2 linked regions of the Adhaeribacter radiodurans genome follow. The protein of the gene in region 2 interacts with the protein of the main gene of each other region in a pairwise test. Links are inferred from orthologs where the notes say so. Each region holds a gene or a part of one and is shown on either strand. Other genes may lie near its edges.

What was found. The genes of interacting proteins can lie anywhere in the genome.
Region 1: the proteins of rfaD (region 2) and menB interact in binary tests that used the Escherichia coli proteins (3 or more experiments, as listed by UniProt). The link is inferred for Adhaeribacter radiodurans from one-to-one orthologs.

The regions. Positions count from the first base shown.
Region 1 is NZ_CP055153.1:2,668,209-2,674,746, forward strand. Bases 3,219-6,137 are described here. They hold menB (1,4-dihydroxy-2-naphthoyl-CoA synthase), read left to right. Parts: upstream 3,219-4,225; coding sequence 4,226-5,050; downstream 5,051-6,137. Other genes in these bases: HUW48_RS11065 (DoxX family protein), read left to right, coding at 3,219-3,483; HUW48_RS11070 (DoxX family protein), read left to right, coding at 3,527-4,042; HUW48_RS11080 (AMP-binding protein), read left to right, coding at 5,261-6,137. In the rest of the region: HUW48_RS11055 (chorismate-binding protein), read left to right, coding at 59-1,276; menD (2-succinyl-5-enolpyruvyl-6-hydroxy-3-cyclohexene-1-carboxylic-acid synthase), read left to right, coding at 1,273-2,970; more of HUW48_RS11065, read left to right, coding at 3,046-3,218; more of HUW48_RS11080, read left to right, coding at 6,138-6,361. UniProt on the Escherichia coli protein: Converts o-succinylbenzoyl-CoA (OSB-CoA) to 1,4-dihydroxy-2-naphthoyl-CoA (DHNA-CoA).
Region 2 is NZ_CP055153.1:5,277,358-5,285,727, forward strand. What follows is about bases 3,016-5,956. They hold rfaD (ADP-glyceromanno-heptose 6-epimerase), read left to right. Parts: upstream 3,016-3,973; coding sequence 3,974-4,939; downstream 4,940-5,956. Other genes in these bases: HUW48_RS21140 (ABC transporter substrate-binding protein), read right to left, coding at 3,016-3,828; HUW48_RS21150 (DHA2 family efflux MFS transporter permease subunit), read right to left, coding at 5,029-5,956. Also shown: ATP-dependent Clp protease ATP-binding subunit ClpX, read left to right, coding at 1-75; lpxB (lipid-A-disaccharide synthase), read right to left, coding at 202-1,323; HUW48_RS21130 (6-pyruvoyl trahydropterin synthase family protein), read right to left, coding at 1,470-1,889; HUW48_RS21135 (FecCD family ABC transporter permease), read right to left, coding at 1,889-2,896; more of HUW48_RS21140, read right to left, coding at 2,893-3,015; more of HUW48_RS21150, read right to left, coding at 5,957-6,576; HUW48_RS21155 (HlyD family secretion protein), read right to left, coding at 6,579-7,646; HUW48_RS21160 (TolC family protein), read right to left, coding at 7,659-8,370. UniProt on the Escherichia coli protein: Catalyzes the interconversion between ADP-D-glycero-beta-D-manno-heptose and ADP-L-glycero-beta-D-manno-heptose via an epimerization at carbon 6 of the heptose.

The DNA of each region.
Region 1 (6,538 bases), 2.6 Mb from region 2 along the record:
AAAGTTTAATTAGGTCTGGTACTTCTAATAGTGAGTTAAAAGAAATATTATAAACTGAGTGAACTTAGAAGGCGATTACAAAGTCATATTAAAAGCTTTATTTGCAACAGCTATCCGGTTTCAGTTACCTGTAGCGGTTTGGCGTTTACCCGGCAGCAATAGCGAAATTAAATTATGCGTTTCTTTACGCCCTGCCCAAACTTCTTGCGAAGTACCCCAGCTCGAATCAGGCACTTCAGGTTTTGCTTTTTATCCTTTTCAGGTTTCCGAAAAATATCCGGCGCAATTTATAAAAGCAGATATTACGTACAGCAGTTTATTGGCGAAGTTAAAGTTTAACTTTAAGTTAAACGAAAATCCGGATTATGTAGCCTTGGTGCAACGATTGCAAGATTACTTTGCTAAAATTAAAGAAAGTGCTTCAGCGAATAACTGGCATGTTAGTCGGAAAGTGAAGCCGCATCAAACCCCCGAATGCGAGTTTAAGCAATTAGTGGAAGAAGGAATTAAGGCTATTGAAGCCGGCTTAATGGAAAAAGTGGTGTTATCGCGGGTTCGGGTCACTGAGCTTTCTGCCGGATTTGACGTGGTAGATACTTTTATTAAGTTGCAGGAAACTTACCCAAATGCTTTTACTTCCCTGGTTTCTATTCCGGATACTGGTACCTGGATGGGCGCTTCGCCGGAAATATTGGTGCAGGTTTCCTCCAATAAAATTTTTAAAACCGTAGCCTTGGCTGGTACGCAACCCTTAACGCCGGGTAGTAATCCGGCCAAGGCCATGTGGCAGCAAAAAGAAATTGAAGAGCAATCTATGGTGGAGCGCTATATTCTTAATTGTTTTAAAAGCATTCGCCTCCGGGAGTACCAGGAAACAGGTCCGCGCACGGTAGTAGCAGGTAATTTAATGCACTTGCGTACCGATTTTACCGTGAATATGAATGAGGAAACTTTTCCAACTTTAGGTACTCAAATGTTACAGCTTCTTCATCCAACCTCGGCCGTTTGCGGCATGCCCAAAGAACCCGCCACTGCTTTTATTCTGCAAAAAGAAAGGTATGATCGGGCGTATTTTAGCGGTTTTCTTGGTCCGGTAAATATTAACGGCGAATCTAATATTTACGTAAACCTGCGTTGCACCCAATTTTTAGAGCAAGTAGCGCTTACATATGCCGGAGCCGGTATTACCACGGAGTCGGAACCCGATAAAGAATGGATGGAAACCCGTATGAAAATGGACACCATGCGGCAAGTTTTCCGTATTCAACCCTCATGAACTTACAAGCTGTTTTTGATATTGCTGAAATTTGCGCCCAGCACGGCATTAAAAATGTTATTCTCTCGCCCGGCTCGCGCTGTGCGCCTTTAACTTTGGCCTTTGTCCGGCACCCAAAAATTCAGGTACGAACCATCAGCGACGAACGGGCAGCTGCTTTTATAGGATTAGGCATAGCCTTAACTACGCACCAACCGGTGGCTTTGGTATGTACCTCGGGTACGGCCGTTTTAAATTATGGTCCAGCTATTGCCGAAGCTTTTTACCAACAAGTACCCTTACTGGTTTTTACCGCCGACCGCCCCTTCGAATGGATTGATCAACTGGATGGTCAGACGATCCGGCAGGAAAACATTTATGGGGCACATATTAAGCGTAGTTTTACTTTCCCCGTAGATACGCAACATCCGGACGCTAATTGGTTTGCACAACGGATACTTTCTGAAGCTATTCTGGAAACTAAAGCTTACCCACCGGGTCCGGTGCAGGTAAACGTGCCTTTGCGGGAACCGTTTTATCCCAAACCCGGCGAAACAATGGCGTTTAATCCGGAAGTAAAAGTTATAAAAGAATGGCACAATGCCTATGCTTTAACCAAAGCGCAACAAGACCAACTGCAAAAAGAATTACTAAATTTTTCTAAAATCTTAGTTGTAGCCGGACAACAAGCAAAAGAAACAGCTACGCAAGCTGGTTTACAATCTTTTGTTCGCGCAACAGGGGCAGTAATGGTGGCGGATATTATTAGTAACCAGCATACTTTACCCGAGGCTATCCGATACCACGATGTTTTCTTAAACGGGGAAAGCACAAAAAAAGCAGATGATTTACAACCAGATTTATTAATTTCATTTGGTTTATCTAATATCTCGAAGAACTTAAAATTATTTTTAAGAGATTTCCCGGCCCGGGAACATTGGCACTTGCAACCTGCCGGTACCGCCGCCGATCCTTTTCAGTCGCTTACGCGCATAATTAGGTGTGCTCCGCAAAGCTTTTTTACGCAAGCATCAACTAATAAAGAAACCGTTAATAAAAGCTACCAAACAGAATGGCGAACGCAGGAAGAATTAGCGGCTGATTATCTGCAAGCGTTTCTAGGCCAAAACTATTTTAATGAATTTACTGCATTTGCCCGGATCTTACAGCACTTACCGGATAACAGTATTTTACATGTAGCTAATAGCATGGCCGTGCGGTACGCGAATATAATCGGGTTAAAACCCGAACAAAATATTAGTGTATTTGCAAACAGAGGTACCAGCGGCATTGATGGTTGCACCAGCACCGCAGTAGGCAGTGCGCTTAGCACTCATCAAATAGTTACTTTAGTAACCGGAGATTTAGCATTTTTTTATGACCGCAATGGGTTATGGCATAATTACTTGCCGAATAACTTGCGTATTATTCTTTTAAATAACCACGCTGGCGGCATTTTTAGGCTGATTGATGGACCGCGCCAGCAACCGGAACTAGCAGAATTCTTCGAAACATACCAAGGTCTAAACGCCCAATTAACAGCACAGGAGTTTAATTTAAAATATTACCCTTGCGAAAACTTGCAGCAATTGACCGAAAACCTAGCTAATTTTTGGAATAACGGCCCAGGCATATTAGAAATATTTACTAAAAGCGAAGAAAACGCTGATTTTTTTCAATTGTACCGACAGCAATCTCCTTTCAAGAGCAAGTAACTTTGTTTCAATAACTTAGTCTTAGTGTCATTTTAAATCGTATATTTGGTTAGACGCTTTAAAATCATTAGGATTATGGAAGTAACGCACAAAATTGAGCTGTGGGCCGATCGGCATCATCCCATTTGGCTCGACTTTATCCGATTTGGTCTCGGAATCTTCCTCTTCGTCAAAGGGCTGATATTTATCAGCGACATCGCCGTGTTAGAAAGGTTGTTGATTAACATTAACATGGACTGGTCTTCTTTTTGGTTTGCGCACTACATTGCTTTTGCGCATTTAGTAGGTGGTTTACTCATTGCGATGGGCCTGGTAACCCGACTTGCTGTTTTATTCCAACTTCCTATTCTGGTGGGAGCAGTACTTTTTGTACGACCCGGTTTAGAATACGGATCCATTAATACCGAATGGTGGGTTTCGGCATTAACACTCTGCTTATTGATTGTATTCTTCATTTTCGATTCCGGCCGGTGGTCTATTGACCATTACATGCGTACTCACCGAGAGGTTTAATTTCAAATGGATCAGTAGTTTAATTACTTTAAATTAAAGTGCTATGGAAATTACTCAAAAAATTGAAAACTGGGCCTCTACGCATTATCCTGCCTGGTTTGATTTTGTACGAATGGGCTTAGGAGTTTTTCTGTTTGTGAAAGGCTTTATTGTTCTTAGCCAAATTGAATCCGTACAAATTTTTATTTCCAACATTAATGCTTTAAATGGGACAAGTTTAAATTGGAATGCCCAAGTATTAATTCAGTTTATTGCGTACATGCACATTATTGGCGGTTTGTTTATTGCTTTAGGATTTCTTACCCGCATAGCCATTTTTTTCCAGATTCCAATTTTATTAGGCGCGGTTCTCTTTACCATGCCTGGTATCCGGATGGCGTCTGACAACAACATGGCGCAGGGCGGTATCAATTTTGTTTGGTCAGAAATCCAGTTAAATACTACAACCGCCGAATGGTGGACTGCCTTATTTACCTTAATACTCCTTATCAGTTGTTTTATTATTGGTTCCGGCCCTTGGTCTGTGGATAAATATCTGGAACATTATGAAGAAACCTGAATTTGAGGTAAAAAGCTAATTTCAAGCAACTTAAAGGCAAACGCCTGAAGTAAAACAACAGCCACTGCAACCTTTAGCGGTGGCTGTTGTTTTATAATCCATTATTTATCCGTTTTATTTTTCCGGCGTATACTCTACCTTCGGACGCATTTAAAAATTGGAGTTAGCTAATATCAAAAACCTATGCAAAGTAAGTACAACTGGCAAACCCTTAAAGATTATAAAGAAATTCTGTTTTCGTATTTCCAAGGAATTGCGAAAATAAGTATAAACCGGCCGCACAAGCACAATGCCTTTACGCCTCTTACGGTTCAGGAAATGAGCGATGCCATGGAACTTGCCCGCCAAAACCCGGAAATAGGAGTAATTATTATTACCGGCGAAGGAGGACAAGCTTTTTGCAGTGGCGGCGACCAAAGCGTACGCGGTCACGGGGGTTATATTGGCGAAGATGCAGTGCCCCGTTTAAACGTTTTGGATTTACAAATGCAAATTCGTCGTATTCCAAAACCAGTTATTGCGATGGTGGCCGGGTGGGCCATTGGCGGTGGCCATGTATTGCACGTAGTTTGTGATTTAAGTATTGCCGCCGACAACGCTAGGTTCGGCCAAACTGGCCCTAAGGTTGGTTCTTTTGATGGTGGTTTTGGTGCTTCTTATTTAGCCCGCATAGTGGGCCAGAAAAAAGCCCGTGAAATCTGGTTCTTGTGCGACCAATACAATGCCCAAGAAGCTTTGGATATGGGTTTAGTAAATAAAGTAGTTCCCCTTGACCAACTCGAAGAAACAACTGTAGAATGGTGCCGGAAAATACTGGAAAAAAGCCCTATTGCTCTGCGGATGTTAAAATCTGCTTTTAATGCCGAACTCGACGGACAAGCGGGTATTCAGGAATTAGCGGGTAATGCTACTTTACTCTACTACCTATCCGACGAAGCCAAAGAAGGTAAAAATTCTTTCTTGGAAAAACGGAAACCCGACTTTTCGAAATTCCCTAAATTCCCTTGATTTTAGTTGTTAGTTTCTGGTTTATAGTTTAAAATAATTTGTAGCACATGTTAAGGTTGATTCTAGAAATACTTCTTGGGAATTCTTTTGATTAAACAAGAGCAGGCAAAAAGTCGCTTTAACTTTATGTAATTTTTCTAAGTACTAAAAACTTATAAAAATCAAACAACTTATAACCAATAACTAACAACCAGCAACTAACAACGAATTATGGATCACCTGCTGCTTAACGGGAAGAAGTTTTACTACGAGGAAATTGCTAATTACTCGTTCCGGAATAGCATACCCTTGAATGGGTACGAAGTTACTACCCTGGAATTTTGTCGAAACTGGCTGAATGGGGTTCAGGAAATTGCTATTAATACTTCTGGCTCCACGGGTGCTCCCAAATTAATTACTTTAACCCGGGCTCAAATGATTGCCAGTGCACAAAATACGTTGCTGGCGTTAAACTTACAAGAAAATGACCGGACATTAGTTTGCTTAAACACCGAGTACATTGGTGGTATGATGATGCTGGTTCGCGGGTTAGTGGGCAATTTACATTTAACGATAATCGAGCCTATTGGAAATCCTTTTAAATATTTACCTCCTAATGGTCCGGATGAATATGACTTTGGCTCCTTCGTGCCCCTGCAATTACAGGCAATAATAACAGAGTCGCCGGAAAAGAAATATTTATTAGACCAGATGAAAGGCATTTTGGTGGGTGGGGCTGTTGTGAATGATATATTATATAAGCAAATTCAGAATATTGCTGCGCCCGTTTATCACACCTACGGCATGACCGAAACATCGTCGCATGTGGCTTTAAAGCGTTTAAACGGGAGCAAACCTGATTCTTACTTTAAGGCAGCTAGTTCTGTAAAACTAGGCTTGGATGAACGAGGCTGCTTGACCATTATAGGTAATCTAACAAATGATCAATTAATTACTACCAACGATCTCGCAAACCTTATTTCAGAACATGAATTTGAATGGTTAGGCCGGGTAGATAATACCATTAATAGCGGTGGAGTAAAGGTTCAGGCCGAAAAAGTAGAAGTAGCTTTAGCGCAAGCATTACTAGAGTTAGATCTAAATTATCGTTCTTTTATTACTCCATTACCCGATGCTAAACTAGGCCAACGTATTGTAGCTGTACTCGAAGGAGAAAAGTTAGAAAACACCAAAGAAGAATCTATTCAAAAACATTTACAGCAAATACTCAATAAGTACGAAATACCAAAAGCATTTAAATACATTGCTAATTTCTGCACTACTGCTTCTGGTAAAATAGATAAACCAGCAACTTTAAAAAGCTTAATTTAATTACTTTTTTAAATCCTATTCTGAACCTGAACCTAGTTAAGTAAAGGGATAGATGTATCAAAATGTTTGATTTCAGTGTAATTAAATGAATATCATTTTCCTAATACAACAATCTAGTGCCTGCCCTTCAGTTTGTCTATATTTTCTATTTTTACCATTAGTAATAAAATAGGTAAA
Region 2 (8,370 bases):
GACCTGGTTATTGATTTAGAATACGCTCGTCATCAGTTTGAAAAATCGTCTTTAAAGCAATTAAAAGTTGCATAGGATTTGACGCTAGATACTAGACGCTAGATAAAAGATTAAATAAAAACAAAGGCGGCTCCTAAGTATTTAGGAGCCACCTTTGTTTTTATCTATTTAAACTCTAGTAAAAAGTCTACTATCTAAAGTCTAATGACCAGCATCTAAAGACAAGTAATTTACCATTAATTCAGCGGCCTTCGCAGCAGATTTTGCTTCGCCTAATAAATTACGAAGATCTTGGTAATCGCCTTTTTGCTGCTGAATTACTGCGTCGTCTTTTGTAATCTTTCTTAATTCAGCAATAATATTTCTACTGTTCAAATCATTTTGAATAAGCTCTTTTACTACTGGTTTACCGGCGATTAAATTTACTAAGGAAATATAGGGTACTTTAATTACAGCCCGCGCAATCCAGTACGATAGGGCGCTGGTACTGTAACAAACTACCTGCGGCACATTAAACAAAGCTGTTTCGAGAGTAGCAGTACCCGAAGTAACTAAAGAGGCCTGAGCATTAGCCAGTAAATCGTAAGTTTGGTTAGTTACCACACTTACATTATCTTTTTTCTCGATGTTTCGGTAATACTCCGGATTTAAGTTAGAAACTGCCGCAATTACAAACTGGTACTCCGGAAAATCCGACACCACGCTTAGCATTACGGATAAAATAGCTTCTATTTCTTGTTTACGACTACCCGGTAGAATAGCAATTATAGGTTTATTTACTAAATTATTTTGTTGCCTGAATGAGGGGTTAGCTTGATGCGCACTTACTAAATCTGCAATAGGGTTACCTATATAATCTACTTTATAATCAAACTGCTGGTAAAAATCTGCTTCGAACGGCATTATAACAAACATCCGGTCTACCAGCTTTTTAATAGTATGCACCCGGCCCTGGTTCCAGGCCCAAATTTTAGGAGAAATGTAGTAGAACACTTTTAAACCATTGGCTTTCGCGAATTTGGCAATACGAAGATTGAAGCCGGCATAATCTACTAAAATAACCACATCTGGTTGGTAAGCTAAAATATCGGCTTTGCATTCCCGGAGAAAGCGAACTATTTTAAATAAATTAGTAATTGCTTCCTTAAAACCCATAAAAGCCAACTCGCGGTAATGGCGCACCAAATACCCACCGGTCGCTTCCATCATATCGCCGCCCCAGTAGCGAAACTCAGCGTTAGTATCTTGCTTTTGGAGTTCCTGCATTAACTTAGCTGCGTGTAAATCGCCGGAACGCTCGCCCGCAATCAGATAATATTTCAATATTTTAGATGGTTGAATTGTTAAATTGCTGGATGGTTGAATTGTAAGTTGGCTTAATGATTTTATTGCTGAATGACTATCGTACCAGATAATAAAATAATTCCGATAACACCTCCACAACCTAACAATTCAACACTATACTTATTTTACTCGCCAAGATATTCTACAAAATTGCGGGGTGTTTCGTATAATTTAAGGCTGTGTAACTGAGCCGAACTGGAAATTTTAGATATAAGTGGTTTTAGTATATTCCAAAATTCGATAACTAAGTTTTCGGTACTGGCTAGTTTGCCTTCCATAAAAGCTACATCCAGGTTCAGGTTTTTATGATCTACTTTTTGGATGATATGGTCCCGGATAAGTAAGCTGAGTTTCTTCAGGTCTATTACAAAACCAGTATCCGGATCGGGAGTACCTTTAACCGTTACAATCAATTCGTAGTTATGGCCATGCCAATTAGCGTTTGCACACGGTCCGAACACTTCTTTGTTCTTCGCTATCGACCAATTTGGGTTGAACAGCTTATGCGCTGCATTAAAGTGTTCTAGTCTGCTTATATAAACCATCAGTTGAAATGATATTGCTTTTTCAACAGCAAATATACGAAAAAAGGCACCCCGAAAAACGAAGTAATAATACCAATCGGCAAACCAGCGGGCGGGTAAATAAAACGAGATAAAATATCGCAGGCGATCATAAACACACCACCTAACCAGGCACACACCAAAAGGTTATTTTTATACGTAATTCCCATTAATGCTCGCGTAACGTGCGGAATAATTATACCTACAAACCCTACTGAACCTGCTAAAGCTACCGAGAAACCACAAAGTACGGCGACCGTAATTAAAATAAGCCAGCGGGTACGTACCACGTGTACGCCTAAAGCATGCGCCCGTTCGGACCCTAATAATAAAGTATTTAATTCTTTCACCTGAAACCGGAAGAGAAGCAAAGCTAAAATTAAGGCAATAGCCGGATAAGCTAAGAAATCCCAATTTGCCCGCCCAAAATCTCCCATCGACCAGAATAAAATTGATTTAATATTACTCTCAGAGCCAAAGAGAAAAGTAAAAAAACTTACTAAAGCTGTGAGAAGCGAGCTAATGGCAATGCCCGCTAATAATAGTTGAGTGGGTATAATCTGACCTTTCCGGTAACCTAAGGCAATAACTAAAACTGTAACGCCAAAAGCACCTATTAAGGCAAAAAAGGGTGGTAAATAAATGGTTCCCCAGGTAGTAGCTATTACACCCGAAATACTTAAGGAGGCGCCTAACGATGCCCCGGAAGCAGTACCTAAAATATACGGATCGGCTAAGGGGTTATTGACCATGGCTTGCATTAAATAACCGCAAAACGACAGGGAACTGCCTACCAATAAGGCTAACAACAAGCGGGGCAGACGCAACTGTACAATGGCAAAATGGACAGGATTATCAGGTTCATAAGCCAGAATCGCAGCTTGCACATCGGCGAGTGAGGTTTCAAAGCTGCCAACCAATAGGCCCGTTCCTAACACCAACAGGAGCAGAACAATTAGTACTACATAAATAATTAGGTTCTTCGTCAAAGTTTCAGGAAAGATTGCAGTTCGCGTACCGACTCCACAACCCGCGGACTAGGCCGGGACATTAAGTCGTCGGTGGCAGCAAATATACGGCGGTTTTGATAAGCATTCGTTTGTTTTAATTCCGGGTACTGCTGAAAGAAAGTACTATCCATTTTCCCGAAGGTGCCACCAATAATTACATCTGGATTTACTTTTAAAATATACTCGCGGGTTAAAGCCGGATAAGGCTGCGACATTACTTCTGTAACGGCGTTCTCTGCGCCAATTACATGAAGTTTATCTGTAAATATAGTATTGCGTCCGTACACATAAATGGGATCGTTCCAGGTTATAGCTAATACCTTGGGTTTATATGCGGTATTTCCCTTTAGAGCCGCTATCTTTTTTAATTGTTTTTGTAAAGAATCAGCATAATACATGGCGTAAGCATCGCGGTGCATAATGCGGCCAATATCCACTAAGCGGTCAAAAATATCGTTTAATTTCCCGAATGTTTGAAAATAAACCGGAATACCTAATTCCTGAATGCGGGCGGCTACTTCGGGCGGAGTAATACCATCTACTGTAAAAATCAAATCCGGCTTTAGCTGTACTAATTTTTCATAATCCATTGGGTAATTATTTACCACTGGTTTACTTTTTACCTGAGCCGGATAGTTGCAATTCTGCGTACGGGCTATTATTTGGCTTTCGTCGCATACGGCAAACAACATTTCAGTAGCCGAGGGAGCCAGCGCCATTACCCGTTTAGGATAATGCGGAATTTTTAATTTTCTTCCTAAATCGTCGGTTATGGTAATATATTCTTTAACAGATAAATCTGTTTTCACTTTCTTGGATTTAGACTGACAGCCTGCTTCGGCAAAAAGTAAAAGCAACATGCCACACCATAGCCCTAATAAAAAACTTTTAATTTTTAATTTTTGCTGCATTCTATTCTAATGTACTCTGTATAAGTAAAGGCACTTTCTTTAAAACAACAAATCAGTAAGCCTATTTGAGTTAACCGTGCCGGGTATTGATTTTTTCGTAAATTTAGCGCTTAAGTTTAGAACAGGTTGTAAATAAAATTTAAATATGATAGTAGTAACCGGGGCTGCGGGTTTTATTGGTTCTTGTCTGGTAAGTCGGCTAAACGCTGATAATTTTAATGATATTATTGTAGTCGATAATTTTTCGGTAGCAAAAAAGGAAAACAACCTGCAAGGAAAAAAAATTAAACGCTACGTAGATCGTAACGATTTTTTTGATTGGCTAGCGGATAACTACGAAGAAGTAGAATTTATTTTTCACATGGGTGCCCGCACCGATACTACTGAAATTAGTAAGGATATTTTTGATTTACTTAATCTTAATTATTCTAAAAAAGTTTGGGAAGCTTGCTGCGAGTATCAAATTCCACTGGTTTACGCTTCTTCGGCCGCTACTTACGGGGCCGGCAAATTAGGTTACGACGACGATGAAGCTATTTTACCGCTGCTAAACCCTTTGAACCCGTATGGCGATTCTAAGCATGAATTTGATAAGTGGGTATTACAGCAAACAGCTAAACCATTTTTTTGGGCAGGGTTAAAGTTTTTTAATGTGTATGGTCCCAACGAATACCACAAGGGCCGTATGGCATCGGTTATTTTCCATGCTTTTAACCAAATTAATGATAATGGCCGATTAAAACTTTTTAAATCGCACCACCCGGATTATAAAGATGGGGAGCAAATGCGAGACTTTGTGTACGTAAAAGATGTAGTAGAAGTGTGTTATTTTTTAATGCATTTACGGCAGCACTCCGGTATTTACAATTTGGGAAGTGGCCAGGCCCGTACGTTTCTGGATTTAGCCTTTAATACTTTTACGGCCATGAACAGAGACATAAATATTGATTTTGTGGATACGCCTTTAGTAATCCGCGATAATTACCAATACTTTACTGAGGCCAACATGCAAAAACTAAAAAATATTGGTTTTATCCGGCCTTTCTACACTTTAGAAGACGGGATAACGGATTACGTACAACAATACTTAATTCCTAATAAGTATCTGTAAAAAACAAAACCCCTCCTGAGTTCAGGAGGGGTTTTGTTTTATTAGCTTATCTAATTCAGCAAATACTTAAATTTCCCAGTTTTTAATAATTAATGTGCATCCACTGGTAGCTTAACGTTCTTTTTAAATTTTTGCAGGTATAGCAACGGAATAGAGCACAACATAATCATACCGGAAATCCAATAAGCATCGGTATACGATAAGAGCATAGTCTGTTTTATCACGGTACCTTCAATAGCCCGGTACGCTGCGGTTTTAGCATCGAGCAACGAATACCCCTTTGCCACAAAAGTTTGCATTAAGCCTTGGAACCGTTGCAGGAAAGCCGGATTAAACTCATTAATATTTACCAGCAAGTCGTTGCGGTGAATACCAGAGCGCACATGAATTAAAGTAGTAAGTAAAGCAATACCAAATGATCCGCCTAACTGCCGCATCATGTTATTTAACCCGGTTCCTTGCCCTAATTCCTTACCTTTTAAATCCTGAATAGCTAAAGTAGTAAGTGGAACGAACAATAAAGCCATACCTACGCCCCGGATAGCTAAAGGCCAGAAGAAATCGTGGGTACCGCTCACTAAAGTAGATTTAATCAGCATCTGGGAAAAAACAAAAAACAAGAACATCCCCACGGTAGCCATAAATTGAGCCGGTACGCCCCGCTGCAGCATTTTACCCACAAAAGGCATCATTACAATGGTAAACAAACCACCGGGCAATAGTAATTCGCCGGTTTGCTGCGCCGTGAAACCCAATAAAGTCTGGCAGAAAACGGGGAATACAAACATAGATCCGTAAAGCCCCAAACCCAGCACAAAAGAAGTAAACATACCTACGCTAAAGCTTCTGTGCCGCATAATTTTAAAGTTCACAATAGGGTGCTTGGTACTTTTTTCGCGCCAAATAAATAAAATGGTGCCAATTACCGAAGTTGCCGATAATACAATAATGTAAGGAGCGGCAAACCAATCTTCTGATTCTCCTTTTTCCAATACGGTTTGTAAACTACCTACCGCTAAGGCCAGTAAAGCAATGCCCCACCAATCAATGGGTTGGCCTTTACCATCTCGTGGAGTTTCGCGCACAAAAGTGTAGGTGGCAAAAGCGGCAATAGCACCTACGGGTATGTTCACGTAAAAAATCCAGGGCCAGGCAAAATTATCAGTAATGTAGCCGCCAATGGTAGGCCCAATAGTAGGACCAACTACCGCTCCTAAACCAAATAAAGCCGTAGCGGTACCTACCTGTTCAGGTGGCCAGGTTTCCAGTAAAATAGCTTGTGCCGTAGAAATTAAACCACCACCTGCTAAACCTTGCAGAATACGAAAAGCAATGAGTTCTTCCAGAGTAGTAGCATTACCGCACAAGAAAGAGGCAATGGTAAATAATACAATTGAGCCTAAAAAGTAATTCTTGCGGCCAAAATAACTTCCCAGCCAACCCGACATGGGTAATATAATTACGTTAGCCACGCCATAACCCGTTGTTATCCAAGCTATATCTTCGAGGGTGGCCCCTAAATTTCCTTGCATCTGCGGAATAGATACGTTTACAATGGTGGTATCAATCAGCTCGAGCAAAGAAGCGGTAATTACCGTGATGGTAATTACCCACTTTTTCAATCCGGTTTCAGCCATAATTATTCCTGCGTGATTACCGAAACCCGTACGCTCATTCCGGGCCGTAATTGATCCATTATCTCTTTCCGGGTATTAATTTTAATTTTAACCGGTACCCGCTGCACTACTTTCACAAAGTTACCGGTCGCATTATCGGGAGGTAATAAAGAAAACTTAGCGCCCGTAGCCGGCGAAAAATTATAAATTTCGCCCATTACTTTTTCTTCCGGAAAAGCATCTACTTCAATATTTACTTTTTGGCCGGAGCGTAATTTTTCTAATTGCGTTTCTTTAAAGTTGGCGGTAACGTACAAGCTGTTTTCGTTTACTATGGAAAATAAGCTTTGTCCGGCCTGTATCAACTGGCCTTTCTGCACATTCTTTTTAGAAGCAATCCCAGAGGCAGGAGCCTTAACCTGGGCGTAAGAAAGTTGCAGATTAGCAAAATCAATATCGGCCTGGCGCTGGTCTATGCCGGTGGTGGTAGCAGCCAGCTGTGAACGGGTAGTACCTACCTGCTGGTTAGCTGCCCGGTATTGTCCTTTAGCTGCTTCCAGGTTAGCTGCTGCTGCATCGCGTTCGGCTTTTGCCTGATCAAATTGTTGCTGGGTAATAGAACCATCCTGAATTAAGTTAGCGTAGCGGTTATAATCCTGAGTGGCTTTCCAGAGCCGGGCTTCGGCGGCTTCTATGTTGGCTTTGGCACTAGTTAGGTTAGCGGCGGTAGCGGTAATTTGAGCCTGCGATACATTAATATTAGCACTGGTACCGCGGCGGGCGGCTTCGGCTTGCTCTAACCGAATGCGTAAGTCCCGGTCATCTAGCTTTACTACTATCTGGCCTTGCTTTACCGGTTGGTTTTCTTCAAAGTTGATTTCTTCCACGTACCCTCCTACCCGGGCCACTACCGGACTAATATCGCCGTCAATCTGCGCATCGTCGGTATCTACGTGTTTGCCATAATAAATATATTCCCGAATACCGAATATAGCTCCTCCCAGTAATACAAGCCCTAGAATGATAGGAATTACCTTATTTGACTTTTTCTTTTTCTTTTTTTCGATTATTATTTCTGTTGCTGTCTCCATGACACTAAAAAATTATTTTTGCGAGATTTTTCCGGTTGATTTTAATAAAGTATAGTAAGCAATTTGAGCATCGGCGCGGGCAAGTTCCAGGTTTATCTGGGCCTGAAACAGTTCCGATTGAGCATCTACCCGCTCGGTGGCAGTTGCTACTTTGTTTTGGTACTGCGAGGCAGTGGTACGATCATTTTCCTGAGCCTGCACAATGGAGGTTTCCAGAATTTTGATCCGTTCCAGCGCTTTTACATAATTTTGGTAACTCTGATTTACTTCGGTTTTTATTTGATCCGTTACTATGTCGCGGTTAATGTCTACTTGCGTTTTCTGGATGCGGGCTTCGTTAATTTTATTTTTGTTTTGCCATATCCGGTCAAAATTCCAGGCTACGGTAGCAGCGGCTGTAACCGGAGCTATAAATCCATTAGTATGGGGTACAAATGGGCCTTTCAGGTTAACGTAGTAAGCATCCGTTCCCACCAAAACGGTTGGCATGGCATCGGCTTTAATGGATTTTATGTTTAAATCGGCTACCTGGCTGTTTAAACCAAGTGATTTTAATTCCTGGCGATTCGCAATAGACGCATCCATAAAAGTGGTTAAGGCAGGGATTTCGGTGGCCGGATTATGTAATTCTTCGGTTTGTAAATCAGTATTATCGGGCAATCCTAATAATATACCTAGATTATAGACCACAATTTTCCGGTTTGTTTCCAGATCCACGCCGGAT